Myxococcus xanthus: one gene and its partner. The protein of the gene in region 2 binds, or shares a complex with, the protein of the main gene of each other region. Links are inferred from orthologs where the notes say so. Each region holds a gene or a part of one and is shown on either strand. Other genes may lie near its edges.

Region 1 (7,436 bases), 170 kb from region 2 along the record:
CGCTGGCGGCCCTGGGAAAGGCTCAGGGTCAGCCCTGCATCACCGAAGGAGAAGACGACCCCAAGGCCTGCTCCGAGCTCGTCGAGCTCGAGGTGCAGGATGTCGTCCCGCTGGAGGAGGCCCAGGCCCACGCCGTGGTCCTGGCCACCAAGGACAAGGGCATCGTCCTCCCGGTGTTCGTGGACGAGGCCTCGGCCATCTCCATCGCCTTCCGGCTGGCGGAGCGTCAGCCACCCCAGCCGCTCGCACAGGACCTCCTGGACGACGTGGTGACGGAGCTGGGCGCCAAGGTGACGGAGGTCCGCATCGACGACCTGCGTGACAACGTCTACTCGGGCCGCGTCTTCCTGGAGCAGGGCAAGAAGAAGATGACGCTGGACGCCCGGCCGTCGGACTCCATCGCCATGGCGCTCACCAGCCATGCCCGCATCCGCGTCACCCGCAAGGTGCTGACGCTGGCCGGCATCACCCGCGAGGAGATCGAGGGCCTCCAGCAGGAAGGCCCCGGCGTGGGCGGCAGCGGGCCGCTGGACGCGCCCGGCTTCCCTGCCCCGGGTGCCCCGAGCGAGCCGCCTATCGACATGGACATGCGGGGCCTGCCGCCGGGCCACTCGATGCCCAAGGCGCCGCTGGGCACGGGCAAGGAAATCGAGCTCTAGGTCCTGACGCGGAGCACTTGCAAGAAAGCCCGGCCCCCCCTCCCAGGGATGCCGGGCTTTCTCTCTCTGCCATCGAGAGCGCAAAGGCTCCGCGGCGCCTGGTGAGAGGCCCGCGTTGGCAGAAGAGTTAGTCTCGTGGGCGCAAGGCTGTCAAGCCGGGCACCCCGCCGCCTAGGATGCGCGGCCCTATGCGCAAGGCGAAAATCATCTGCACCCTGGGCCCCGCTTCGGACTCGCCCGAGGTCATCGAAGGGCTCATCCGCGCGGGCATGAACATGGCGCGGCTGAACTTCTCGCACGGCACGCACGAGGAGCACCGCCGCCGGGTGGAAACCATCCGCAAGGTCGCGAAGCGCCTGGGCACGCCGGTGGCCATCCTCCAGGACATCCAGGGGCCGAAGATCCGCCTGGGCCGCTTCGAAGGGGGCCAGCTGCTGGTGAAGCAGGGCCAGTCCGTCACGGTGACGACGCGCAACGTCCTGGGCCAGGACGGCGTCATCCCCACCCCCATCAAGACGCTGGTGAAGGACGTGGCCAAGGGCCACGAAATCCTCCTGGATGACGGGCGCGTGCGGCTGCGGGTGCTGCGCGTCCAAGGGCAGGACGTGCAGTGCCGCGTGGAGGTGGGCGGTGTGCTCAAGAATCACAAGGGCCTCAACCTGCCCGGCTCGCCCATGTCGGTGCCCACGATTACCCGCAAGGACGCGGTGGACCTGGCCTTTGGCCAGGAGGTGGGCGTGGACTACGTGGCGCTGTCCTTCGTCCGCACGCCCGAGGACATCAAGAAGGCGCGCGCGCACGTGGCGAAGCTGAAGACGCCCCTCATCGCGAAGATTGAAAAGCCCCAGGCGGTGGAGCGCGTGGAGGAGATTGCCGCCGTGGCGGACGGCATCATGGTGGCGCGTGGCGACCTGGGTGTGGAGATGCCCCTGGAGCGCCTGCCCGCCATCCAGAAGCGCATGGTGAGCGCGGTGAACCGCATGGGCGGGCTCGTCATCGTCGCCACGGAGATGCTGGAGAGCATGGTGGCCAACGCGCGCCCCACCCGCGCCGAGGTGTCCGACGTGGCCAACGCCATCCTCGACGGCGCGGACGCCGTCATGCTGTCCGGCGAGACGGCCGCGGGCAATTACCCCATCGAAGCGGCGTCCACCATGGCGTGCATCGTGGAGGAGACGGAGCGCGGCGTGGTGAAGCACCAGCACCACTCCCCCTTCGAGCGTTCCGAGGATTTGGGCACCGGCGTGGCCGCGGCGGCCGTGGCGGCGGCGACACAGCTGGGCATTGGCACCATCGTCGCCTACACGGAGAGCGGCCACACCGCGCGCCTCATCTCCGAGTTCCGGCCCCGCGCGCGCATCATCGCCCTCACGCCGAGCGAGACGGCCGTGAATCGCATGGCGCTCTACTGGGGCGTGACGGGCCTGCAGGTGGCGCGCGTCTCCACCACGGACGCCATGCTCAGCCAGGTGCGCCAGTTGTGCCGGAAGGAGAAGATCGGCGCGCCCGGTACGCCCGTGGTGGTGGTGGCCGGGGTCCCACTCAACGTCCCGGGCAACACCAACCTGATGAGCATCCACCGCATCTGAGCGGGCCAGCGGGGCCCCGGGACATGCCGTCACCGGGGCGCTCCGCGGCCAGCGGGCTCAGAGGACCTTCTGCTCGAAGTCGTAGATCTTCTCGACGGCGAGCTGCCGGTAGCGCTCCATGTTGAGCGCACGGCGGGCGCACTCCCACACCAGCTCGTTGGGCGTACGATCCGGCTCCTTCTTCTTTCGGCGCTTCACCTCCGCCTTGATGGCCTTCACGGCCATGCGGGGGTGGTAGCAGAACGCGGAGGAGAACAGCAGGTGCCCACCGAAGGGGATGAGGCGCGCCTCGATGATGTCCCCCGTCTCCAGGCCCGCGACGTGGCGGCGCTCCGTCACGTCGAAGTCCTTGCCCGAGTACAGCTCGCGCAGACGGACCTCGCCCTTGCCCAGCTTGCGGACCTCGAAGAGACCATGGACCGTCTCCGTGAAGCTCCGGAAGGCGTTGGCCTCCTCGGGCGCGGAACCGGCCAGGCGCTGCTCGTAGAACTCCGTGGCCGGCGTCTTGTTCGTCAGCGGCGGGACGCGGTCATAGAGGTAGAAGTCCAGGAAGGACGCCATCCGCAGTTCGAAGAGCTTGTCGTCCTCGAAGACCTCGCCCGTCAGACGGAAGTACTCCGCCTTGGCCTGGAGCAGGTCCTCCTTGCGCGACTCGGCACTGCCAAAGGCGATGAGCTGATCCAGATACGGCTGATAGGAGAGCGGTGACAGCGACGAGGTCATATTCGGTGGCGCCATCCTACCCCGCCATCAGCTTCGCGAACCTGTCGAAGAGATAGCGCGCGTCATGGGGGCCGGGCGAGGCCTCGGGGTGGTACTGCACGCTGAAGGCCCGCGCGTCCGGAACAGCCAGACCCTCCACCGTGCCGTCGTTGAGGTTGATGTGCGTCACGACGGCCAGGCCCTTGAGGCTGGCGTCATCCACGGCGAAGCCGTGGTTCTGCGCGGTGATTTCCACCTTGCCCGTCGTGAGGTCCTTCACCGGCTGGTTTCCGCCCCGGTGGCCAAACTTCATCTTGTACGTCCGGCCGCCCAGGGCCAGCGCCATGATTTGATGCCCCAGGCAGATGCCGAACACCGGCACCTTGCCCAGCAGCGCCGCCACGGTGCGGTCCGCGCCCTTCACCGCCGCCGGATCTCCAGGGCCGTTGGCCAGGAAGACGCCGTTCGGCTTGCGCGCCAGCACCTCTTCCGCCGTGGTGGTGGCCGGCACCACCGTCACGCGGCAGCCCACGTCCACCAGGAAGTGCAGCATCGACTTCTTCAGGCCGTAGTCGTAGGCCACCACGTCGAAGCGGGGCTCGGCCGGCACCCGCACCTCTCCCAAGCCGGTGAAGACGTCCGGCGAGGGCTGGGTGAAGGTGTAGGCCTCCTTCGTGGACACGCCCGTGGCCAGGTCCAGGCCCTCCATGCCGCGCGCGGAGCGGGCACGCTCCACCAGGGCAGAGGGGGACTGGCCCTCGCTGGAGATGACGCCCATCTGCGCGCCGTGCGTGCGCAGGTGGCGCACCAGGCGGCGGGTGTCGATGCCCTCGATGCCGGCCACTCCGTTGCGCTTCAGGTACGCGTCCAGCGACTCCTTCGCGCGCCAGTTGGACGGCTGCTCGCTGAGGGCGCGCACCACCATGCCCACCGCGTGCACCCGGGCGCCCTCCTCGTCCTCCGGGTTGGCGCCGACGTTGCCAATCTCCGGGTACGACATGGTGACAATCTGGCCCACGTACGAGGGGTCCGTGAGGACCTCCTGGTAACCGTACATGGTCGTGTTGAACACCACTTCACCCACCGTTTCGCCCACCGCGCCAAACGCACGGCCTTCGAACGTGGTGCCATCCGCCAGGGCGAGCACTGCCCGCTTTGTCATCACCGCGACTCCTTGCTCTGGCCGACCTGGCCCTTGTCGAACACCTTGTGGCCCGCGACCCACGTCTGGATAACGAGCCCCTTCTGCTTCCGGCCATGGAACGGTGTATTCCGGCTGCGGGAATGGAACTGGTGGGCGTCCACCGTCCACTCCGCGTCCGGGTCCACCACCGTGACGTCCGCCGGCGCCCCAGGCGCCAGGTGACCGCCCGGCAGGCCGAACGCCTTCGCGGGCCCGTGCGTCAGCAGCTCCACCGCGCGGTTCGCGGTGAGCACGCCCGCATGCACCAGCTCCAGCGTCAGCCCCAGGGCCGTCTCCAGCCCCACGATGCCGTTGATGCCCTTCTCGAACTCCACCTGCTTGTCCAACACGCCGTGCGGCGCGTGGTCCGTGGCGATGGCGTCCACCGTCCCGTCCACCAGCGCCTCGCGCAGGGCCTGCACGTCGGTGTCCGCGCGCAGCGGCGGGGCCATCTTCGCGTGGGTGTCGTAGTCCCCCACGGCACGGTCATCCAGGATGAAGTGGTGCGGCGCCACCTCGCAGGTGACGCGCAGACCGCTGCGCTTGGCCTCGCGGATGAGCCGCACGCTGCCCTCGCAGGACACGTGCGCCACGTGCAGCCGGCCCTTCGTCTCCTCCAGCAGCACCAGATCTCGCGCCACCATCGCCACCTCCGCGGAAGCAGGGATGCCGCGCAGCCCCAGCCGCGTGGAGGTGGTGCCCTCATGCATGGCCCCACCCGCGGACAGCGTCAGGTCCTCCTCGTGGACCATGACGGGCACGTCGAACTGGGTGGCGTACTGGAGCGTGCGCCGCATCAGCGACGCGTTCATCACCGGGCGGCCGTCGTCGGTGATGGCCACGCAGCCGGCGGACACGAGCTCGCCCATCTCCGCCAGCTCCTCGCCCTTGAGGCCCTTGGTGATGGCCCCGGCGGGATAGACGTGGCACAGGCCCGCGGCGCGGGCGCGGTTCAGCACCAGCTCCGTCACCATGGCGTTGTCGTTGACCACCTTGGTGTTGGGCATGGCCACCACGGCGGTGAAACCACCCGCCACGGCGGCGCGGCAGCCGGTGAGGACCGTCTCCTTGCCCTCCTCGCCCGGCTCGCGCAGGTGGACGTGCAGGTCGATGAAGCCCGGCAGCACCCACTTGCCGGTGGCATCCACCACCTCGGCGCTGGAGGGCACTGGCAGCAGGGTCTCCGACACCTCCACCACCTTGCCGTCGCGGACCAGCACGTCGCGGACGCCGTCCACCCCGTTGCGAGGGTCGATGACACGCCCCCGTCTGAAGAGCACCGTGGAGCTCATGCCGTACACACCTCCAAGATGGCCCGCCGCACGGCGACGCCGTTGGACACCTGCTCCAGGATGACGCTGCGGGCGCCATCCGCCACCGCCGGCGCCAGCTCCACGCCCCGGTTGATGGGGCCCGGGTGCATCACCACCGCGCCCGCCTTCATCCGCTCCTCTCGGGCCGCGTTGAGGCCGAACAGCCGTGCATATTCACGCGTGGACGGCAGGAACGCCTGCTCCTGGCGCTCCAGTTGGACGCGCAGGCACATCACCGCGTCCGCGCGAGGGAGCGCCGCGTCCAGGTTGTGCGTCACCTCCGCGCCCAGCGACTCCAGCCCCGGCGGTATCAGCGTGGGCGGGCCGCACATCACCACCCGGGCGCCCAGCGCCTTGAGGCAGTGCAGGTTGGAGCGGGCCACGCGGCTGTGCAGCACGTCCCCTACGATGAGCACCGTGCGCCCGTCCAGCGAGCCCCAGCGCTGGCGCAGCGTGAAGGCGTCCAGCAGCGCCTGGGAGGGATGCTCGTGCGTGCCGTCACCCGCGTTGATGACGGCGCACTTCACGTGCTTCGCCACCAGGTGCGGCGCTCCTGACGAGCGGTGACGCATGACGATGGCCACCGGCCCCGTCGCCTCGATGTTGCGGGCGGTGTCCAGCAGCGTCTCACCCTTGGATACCGAGGAGCCGGTGTGCGTCCAGTTGAGCACACTGGCCCCCAGCCCCTTCGCCGCCATGTGGAACGACGTTCGGGTCCGGGTGGAGTCCTCGAAGAAGAGGTTCGCCACCACCTTGCCGCGAAGCAGGTGGGTGGTGTCGGGAGCGCCGGGGAGGTGTGCCTTCGCCCGGTCGAGCAGTGACTCCAGCTCGTCCCGGCGCCAGCCTTCGATTCCAAGCAGGTGTCTCATGGCCGGGGGCGCCGCGTACCCCGGGGCGTGCGGCACGTCAAGCGTCGTGCGCGGTGCGCCGGCCTGCCTGCTTCCAGCGAACGCCTCAACGGACCGGTTCGAAGAACCGATCCACGCGGAGGCCCGTGCCACCGAACAGGCCGTGCAGCAGCCCGTGGTAGCCCAGCGACAGCCACACCACCATCGCCTTGCCCTTGATGTGGCCGTAGGGGACGTACTCCGCCTTGCCGTACCCCGTGACGCCCAGGCCGTGGCGGCTGTCCGCGCTGTTGTCCCGGTTGTCACCCACGGCGAAGACATGTCCCGGAGGGACCTCGTAGGGGCCCTCCCGGCGCGGCATGCGCGGCAGCGTCTGTAGCGCGGAATGCGCCACGCCGGACAGGTTCTCCTCGTAGAGGGTCTCCTGCTGGTCGTACCAGCGCCCGTCGTCGGTGATGTTGTGGACGGTGAACTCGTTGGAGACGAGCTCGCGCTTCTGCGGCTGGCCGTTGATGTGGATGACGCCGTTGATGAACTCCACCACGTCGCCCGGCACGCCGACCACGCGCTTGATGTAGTCCACCGACTCGTTCACCGGGTTGTTGAAGACGATGACGTCTCCACGCTCCGGCGGCCGGACGATGACGAACGGCACGAAGTTGAGGAACGGGACGCGCACGCCGTAGATGAACTTGTTGACGAAGACCTGGTCGCCAATCTCCAGCGTGGGCAGCATGGAGCCGGAGGGGATTCGGTACGGCTCCACGATGAAGGTGCGGAACACCAGCGCCACCAGCAGCGCCTTGCCGAACCCACCCAGGAAGTCCATGGCGGACTGCTTGCGGAACGCACCCAGGTGCTGCGCGGTGAGCGCCTCCAGCCCCTTCACCTCGGTGCGCAACTGCTCCGCGTCACCCGCCGCGGAGGCCTGCTCCACGCGCAGCGCCTGCTCGGCGATGCGGTCCAGCACCGGCCCCGCCACCTTCGCGCTCACGCCGGGCTTGCGGAGGATGCGCTCGTTCTCCTCCAACAGCTCGTTCGCCTCGTGGCGCACGCCGCGCAGCGCCTTCTCCTTGGGGGAGACGTTGCGCCACACCAGCAGGGCCACGAAGTAGAGGACCAGCAACAGCCCCAGCCCCTTC
Region 2 (5,194 bases):
CGAGGCGACGCGCTCCAGGTGCCGCCGCTGTCCCCTACCGCGCTCAACGCCGAGGGACTGTCCGACGTCTTCGTGAACTACATGCGCAACTGGCGCGGCTTCGTGACGGACCAACCGGCCTGAGGCGGCCCCGAAACGCAGACGGCCCCACTCCCAGGAGGAGCGGGGCCGCATGACTCACGTCAAATGAGCGCTGCGGTTCAGCGCCGGGTGCCCGGGGGCGCCGCGGTGATGCCCAGGTACTCCTGGAGCGGCTTCACTTCCAGCTCCGTGCGCTTGAGCGACTCCAGCGCGCCCACCGCCATCCGCGCCGCCTGCACCGTCGTGTAGTACGGCACCGAGTGCATCAGCGACTCGCGGCGGATGGAGAAGCTGTCGGCGATCTCCTGCTTGCCGAAGGTGGTGTTGATGACCAGCACGATTTCGCCGTCGACGATCTTGTCGACGATGTTCGGGCGGCCCTCCTTCACCTTCTGCACCACCTGCGCCTCGATGCCCTTCGTCGCCAGGTAGGTGTGCGTACCGGAGGTGACGATGAGCGAGAAGCCCATGCTCCGCAGGCGCCGCGCCAGGTCCACCACCGCCGGCTTGTCGTCATCCTTGACGGAGATGAACACCTTGCCGCTCTTGGGCAGCTTCACGCCCGCGGCGAGCTGGCTCTTGGCGAAGGCGGACGCGTAGTCGTTCGCCAGGCCCATCACCTCGCCGGTGGACTTCATCTCCGGCCCGAGGATGACGTCCACGCCCGCGAAGCGCGCGAAGGGGAACACGCTCTCCTTCACCGCCACGTGCTTGAACTCCGGCTCATGCGTGGCGCCCAGCTCCTTGAGCGTCTTGCCCACCATGCAGAGCGCGGCGATCTTCGCCATCGCCACGCCGGTGGCCTTGGAGATGAAGGGCACCGTGCGGCTCGCGCGCGGATTCACTTCCAGGATGTAGATGGTCTTCCCCTGGATGGCGAACTGCACGTTCATCAGGCCCACCACGCCCAGCTCGCGCGCCAGGGCGATGGCCTGGTCCTTCATCCGCTCCACCAGGTCCGGCGACAGCGAGTGCGGCGGCAGCGTGGCCGCGGCGTCACCGGAGTGCACGCCCGCCTCCTGGATGTGCTCCAGCACGCCGCCAATCATCACCGCGCCGGTGCGGTCCGCCACCAGGTCCAGGTCCACCTCGATGGCTTCCTTCAGGAAGCGGTCGATGAGCACCGGGTGCTCGGGCGAAGCGCTCACCGCCTCGCGCATGTACCGCTCCAGGCTGGACACGTCGTAGACGGTCTCCATGGCCCGGCCGCCCAGCACGTAGGAGGGCCGCACCATGACGGGGTAACCGATGCGCTCGGCCACCTTGAAGGCCTCCGCGTGGCTGCGCGCGACGCCGTTCTCCGGCTGCTTCAGGCCCAGCTTCTCGATGAGCTTGGAGAAGCGCTCACGGTCCTCCGCGCGGTCGATGGCGTCCGGCGGCGTACCCAGGATGGGCAGGCCCGCCTTCTCCAGCGGCACGGAGATGCGCAGCGGCGTCTGGCCGCCGAACTGGACGATGGCGCCCACCGGCTTCTCGCGCTGGGACACCTCGAGCACGTCCTCGATGGTCAGCGGCTCGAAGTAGAGGCGGTCCGACGTGTCGTAGTCGGTGGACACCGTCTCCGGGTTGCAGTTGACCATCACCGTCTCGTAGCCAGCCTCGCGCAGGGCGAAGGCCGCGTGGACGCAGGCGTAGTCGAACTCGATGCCCTGGCCGATGCGGATGGGGCCGCTGCCCAGGATGAGGACCTTCTGACGGTCCGTGGGGGGCGCCTCGTCCTCCTCCTCATAGGTGGAGTACAGGTAGGGCGTGTACGCCTCGAACTCCGCGGCGCAGGTGTCCACCCGCTTGAAGACGGGCCGGATGCTGCGCGCGTGCCGGTGCGCCCGCACCTCTTCCTCCGGGTAGCCCAGCAGCTTGCCCAGGTACTTGTCGGAGAAGCCGTGCGCCTTGGCCTGCCGGAGCACCTCGTCCGGGAGCTGGTCCAGGCGGCCGTACTCCTGCAGCGACTGCGCCTCGTTCACCAGCATCTGGATGTAGCGCAGGAACCACGGGTCGATGGCGGACAGCGCGTGCACGTCCTCCACCGTCAGGCCCTCGCGGAAGGCCTGGGCCACGAACCAGGGACGCTCCGGGCGAGGGATGCGCAGCGCCTCGCGCAGCACCTTCTCCCGCTCCTCCTTCTCCGCCGGCAGCTCCGGGGACTCCAGGCCCACGCGGCCCAGCTCCATGGAGCGCAGCGCCTTCATGTACGCCTCCGGGAAGGTGCGGCCAATGGCCATCACCTCGCCCACCGAGCGCATGCTCGTGGTCAGCGTCCGGTCCGCGTGCGGGAACTTCTCGAAGTTGAAGCGCGGCACCTTCACCACCACGTAGTCCAGCGTCGGCTCGAAGGAGGCCGGCGTGTCGCGGGTGATGTCGTTGCGCAGCTCATCCAGCGTGTAGCCCAGCGCCAGCTTCGCGGCGATCTTCGCGATGGGGTAGCCCGTCGCCTTCGACGCCAGCGCGCTGGAGCGCGACACGCGCGGGTTCATCTCGATGACGACCATGCGGCCGTCCTTCGGGTGGATGCCGAACTGGATGTTGGAGCCACCCGTATCGACGCCAATCTCCCGGATGATGGCCAGCGACGCCTGCCGCATCCGCTGGTACTCGCGGTCCGTCAGCGTCTGCGCGGGCGCCACGGTGATGGAGTCACCGGTGTGCACGCCCATGGGGTCCAGGTTTTCAATGGAGCAGACGATGATGACATTGTCCGCCGTGTCGCGGACCACCTCGAGCTCGTACTCCTTCCAGCCCAGCACGCTCTCCTCCACCAGGATGGTGGTGGTGGGGCTGGCCTTCAGGCCCGAGCGGCAGATGGTCTCGAACTCCTCGCGGTTGTACGCGATGCCACCGCCGGTGCCACCCAGCGTGAAGGACGGGCGGATGATGGCCGGGAAGCCGATGTCCTCCACCAGATTCATCGCCTGGTCCAGCGTCGTCGCGTAGCCGCTCTTGGGCAGGGCCACGCCAATCTTCTGCATGGCCGCCTTGAAGAGCTGGCGGTCCTCGGCCTTGTTGATGGCGTCCAGGGACGCGCCGATGAGGCGCACGCCGTACTTCTCCAGGATGCCCTGCTCCGCCAGGGCCTTGGCGAGGTTGAGCGCCGTCTGGCCACCCATGGTGGGAAGGAGTGAGTCCGGCCGCTCCGAGGCGAGGATGCGCTCCGCCGCCTCCACCGTAATCGGTTCGATGTAGGTGCGATGCGCGAACTCAGGGTCCGTCATCACGGTGGCGGGGTTGCTGTTGAGCAGCACCACCTCCACGCCTTCATCCCGGAGCGCCTTGATGGCTTGTGTACCGGAGTAGTCGAACTCGACGGCTTGCCCGATGACAATCGGACCCGAGCCAATCACCAGAACCTTGCGGATATCGGTACGCTTGGGCATCGGGGCGCCCCCATACCAACCTCCGCCCCCACATGCGAGGACTGTGTTGAAGCCGCCCGCTCGCACGGACGCCGGGCCCCACCCGCTGTCCTCTGCTAGGCTCGGCGGCCCACGGAGGTTCCATGCGCCACTGGTCCCTGGCACTGCTCGTTTCGCTCGCGTCACCCGCCCTCGCCCAGGATGCCGCCGCCCCCGCGCCCGAAAGCGCCCAGCCCCCACCACCCGAGGTGAAGGCCCCCACACCCGCGGAGCCCACGCCCGAGGCGGAGCCCAAGAAGACCGAGGCCCCCGCGACGCCTCCGGCCGCAGAAGCGCCCGCTGTGCCGGCTCCCTCTGAGGCACCCGCCAAGAAGGCAAGCACCGCCGCCAAGAAGTCGGCAGCCGCCGCCCAGCCGACCCGCGCGGCGCCCACACCGCCCCCTGCGGACGCACCGCCGGTCGACCTGCCCCCCGGGCTTGCCGACTTCAAGCGCGACCCCATCCCGGACGCGCCGCCGCTGTCGCCCGAGGAGCAGATCCGCAGGGACATCCAGGCGGACGCTCGCTTCCTCTTCCAGTCCCTGCTGACGGGGGACGTACGCACCGCCTCGAACGAGCTGCTCTACCCGTTCAGCCTGGAGGCGGAGCGCTACGCCACGCCGGAGGAGCTGGTTTCGGCGTGGGTGAAGCAGCTGCGGCTGAAGCGCACGGACCTCATCACCCTCTATGACGTGGAGGTGATGCCGCTGGAGGCCATGGAGAAGAAGTACGGCAAGGCGCCGGCGCGGCTGGGGTTGGACCTGCGCAACCCCAAGGACGTGTGGACGGCCGTGGGCAACCTCTCCGGCCGCCCCGCCGTCCTCGTCTACCGCCAGTACCGCGACGAGTTCCGCGCCTTCGCCTACACGGACTGAGCGGTCAGCTCAGGGCCTTGACCAGCTCACCCAGGCGGGCAAGGCCCTTCTGCAGCACCTCACGCGAGGTGACGAAGCTCATGCGCACGTAGCCGTCCGCGCCGAACGGCTCGCCGGGCACGGCGGCGACGCGGAAGTCGTCGAGGAGGATTTCCGACAGCTGCATCGCGGACGTCACCGGCTTGCCCTTGTACGACCGGCCCAGCAGGCCCCGCACGTCCGCGAAGGCGTAGAAGGCGCCCTCGGGCATCCGGCAGCGCACGCCGTCCAGCGCGTTCAGTCCCGCGACGAAGAAGTCACGGCGCTCGCGGTACTCCTTCACCATGTTGGTGATGGTGTCCGGCGGTCCCTGCAACGCCGCCAACGCCGCCTTCTGGCCAATGGACGAGGCGTTGGAGGTGGACTGGTCCTGCACCATCTGCATGGCGGCCACCAACGGCTTGGGCCCGGCGATGTAGCCCAGGCGCCAGCCCGTCATGGAGTACGCCTTGCTCATGCCGTTCACGACCACCAGCCGCGGCACCAGGTCCGGCGCCACGTCGCTGATGCCCAGGCGTTCATCGGTGTAGAGCAGCTTCTCGTAGATGTCATCCGTGACGATGAGGCAGTCGTGGGGCCGCAGCACCTCCGCGATGCGCTCCAGCGCCGCGCGCGAATAGACGGCGCCGGTGGGATTGCCCGGGCTGTTGATGATGACGGCGCGCGTGCGCGGCGTGAGCGCGCGGCGGATGGCGTCCGGGTCCGGCGCGAAGCCGTCCTCCTCACGCGTGGGGACGATGACGGGCGTGGCGCCCGCCAGCCGCACCATGTCCGGGTAGCTGACCCAGAAGGGCGCGAAGATGATGACCT

Evidence for each region.
Region 1: the proteins of carB (region 2) and carA are in contact, whole or in part, in a solved structure (PDB 1KEE), measured with the Escherichia coli proteins. The link is inferred for Myxococcus xanthus from one-to-one orthologs.

What each region holds. Positions count from the first base shown.
Region 1 is NZ_CP017174.1:4,134,954-4,142,389, reverse strand. Bases 2,051-5,049 are described here. They hold carA (glutamine-hydrolyzing carbamoyl-phosphate synthase small subunit), read right to left. Parts: upstream 4,113-5,049; coding sequence 2,988-4,112; downstream 2,051-2,987. Other genes in these bases: BHS09_RS17625 (dihydroorotase), read right to left, coding at 4,112-5,049; BHS09_RS17635 (DUF7986 domain-containing protein), read right to left, coding at 2,306-2,971; pyk (pyruvate kinase), read left to right, coding at 2,051-2,248. Also shown: BHS09_RS17645 (bifunctional nuclease family protein), read left to right, coding at 1-659; more of pyk, read left to right, coding at 848-2,050; more of BHS09_RS17625, read right to left, coding at 5,050-5,425; BHS09_RS17620 (aspartate carbamoyltransferase catalytic subunit), read right to left, coding at 5,422-6,315; lepB (signal peptidase I), read right to left, coding at 6,401-7,436. UniProt on the Escherichia coli protein: Small subunit of the glutamine-dependent carbamoyl phosphate synthetase (CPSase).
Region 2 is NZ_CP017174.1:3,964,724-3,969,917, reverse strand. The notes cover bases 1-3,826. They hold carB (carbamoyl-phosphate synthase large subunit), read right to left. Parts: upstream 3,453-3,826; coding sequence 201-3,452; downstream 1-200. Other genes in these bases: BHS09_RS16895 (hypothetical protein), read left to right, coding at 3,575-3,826; BHS09_RS16905 (NADH:flavin oxidoreductase), read left to right, coding at 1-123. Also shown: more of BHS09_RS16895, read left to right, coding at 3,827-4,345; BHS09_RS16890 (pyridoxal phosphate-dependent aminotransferase), read right to left, coding at 4,350-5,194. UniProt on the Escherichia coli protein: Large subunit of the glutamine-dependent carbamoyl phosphate synthetase (CPSase).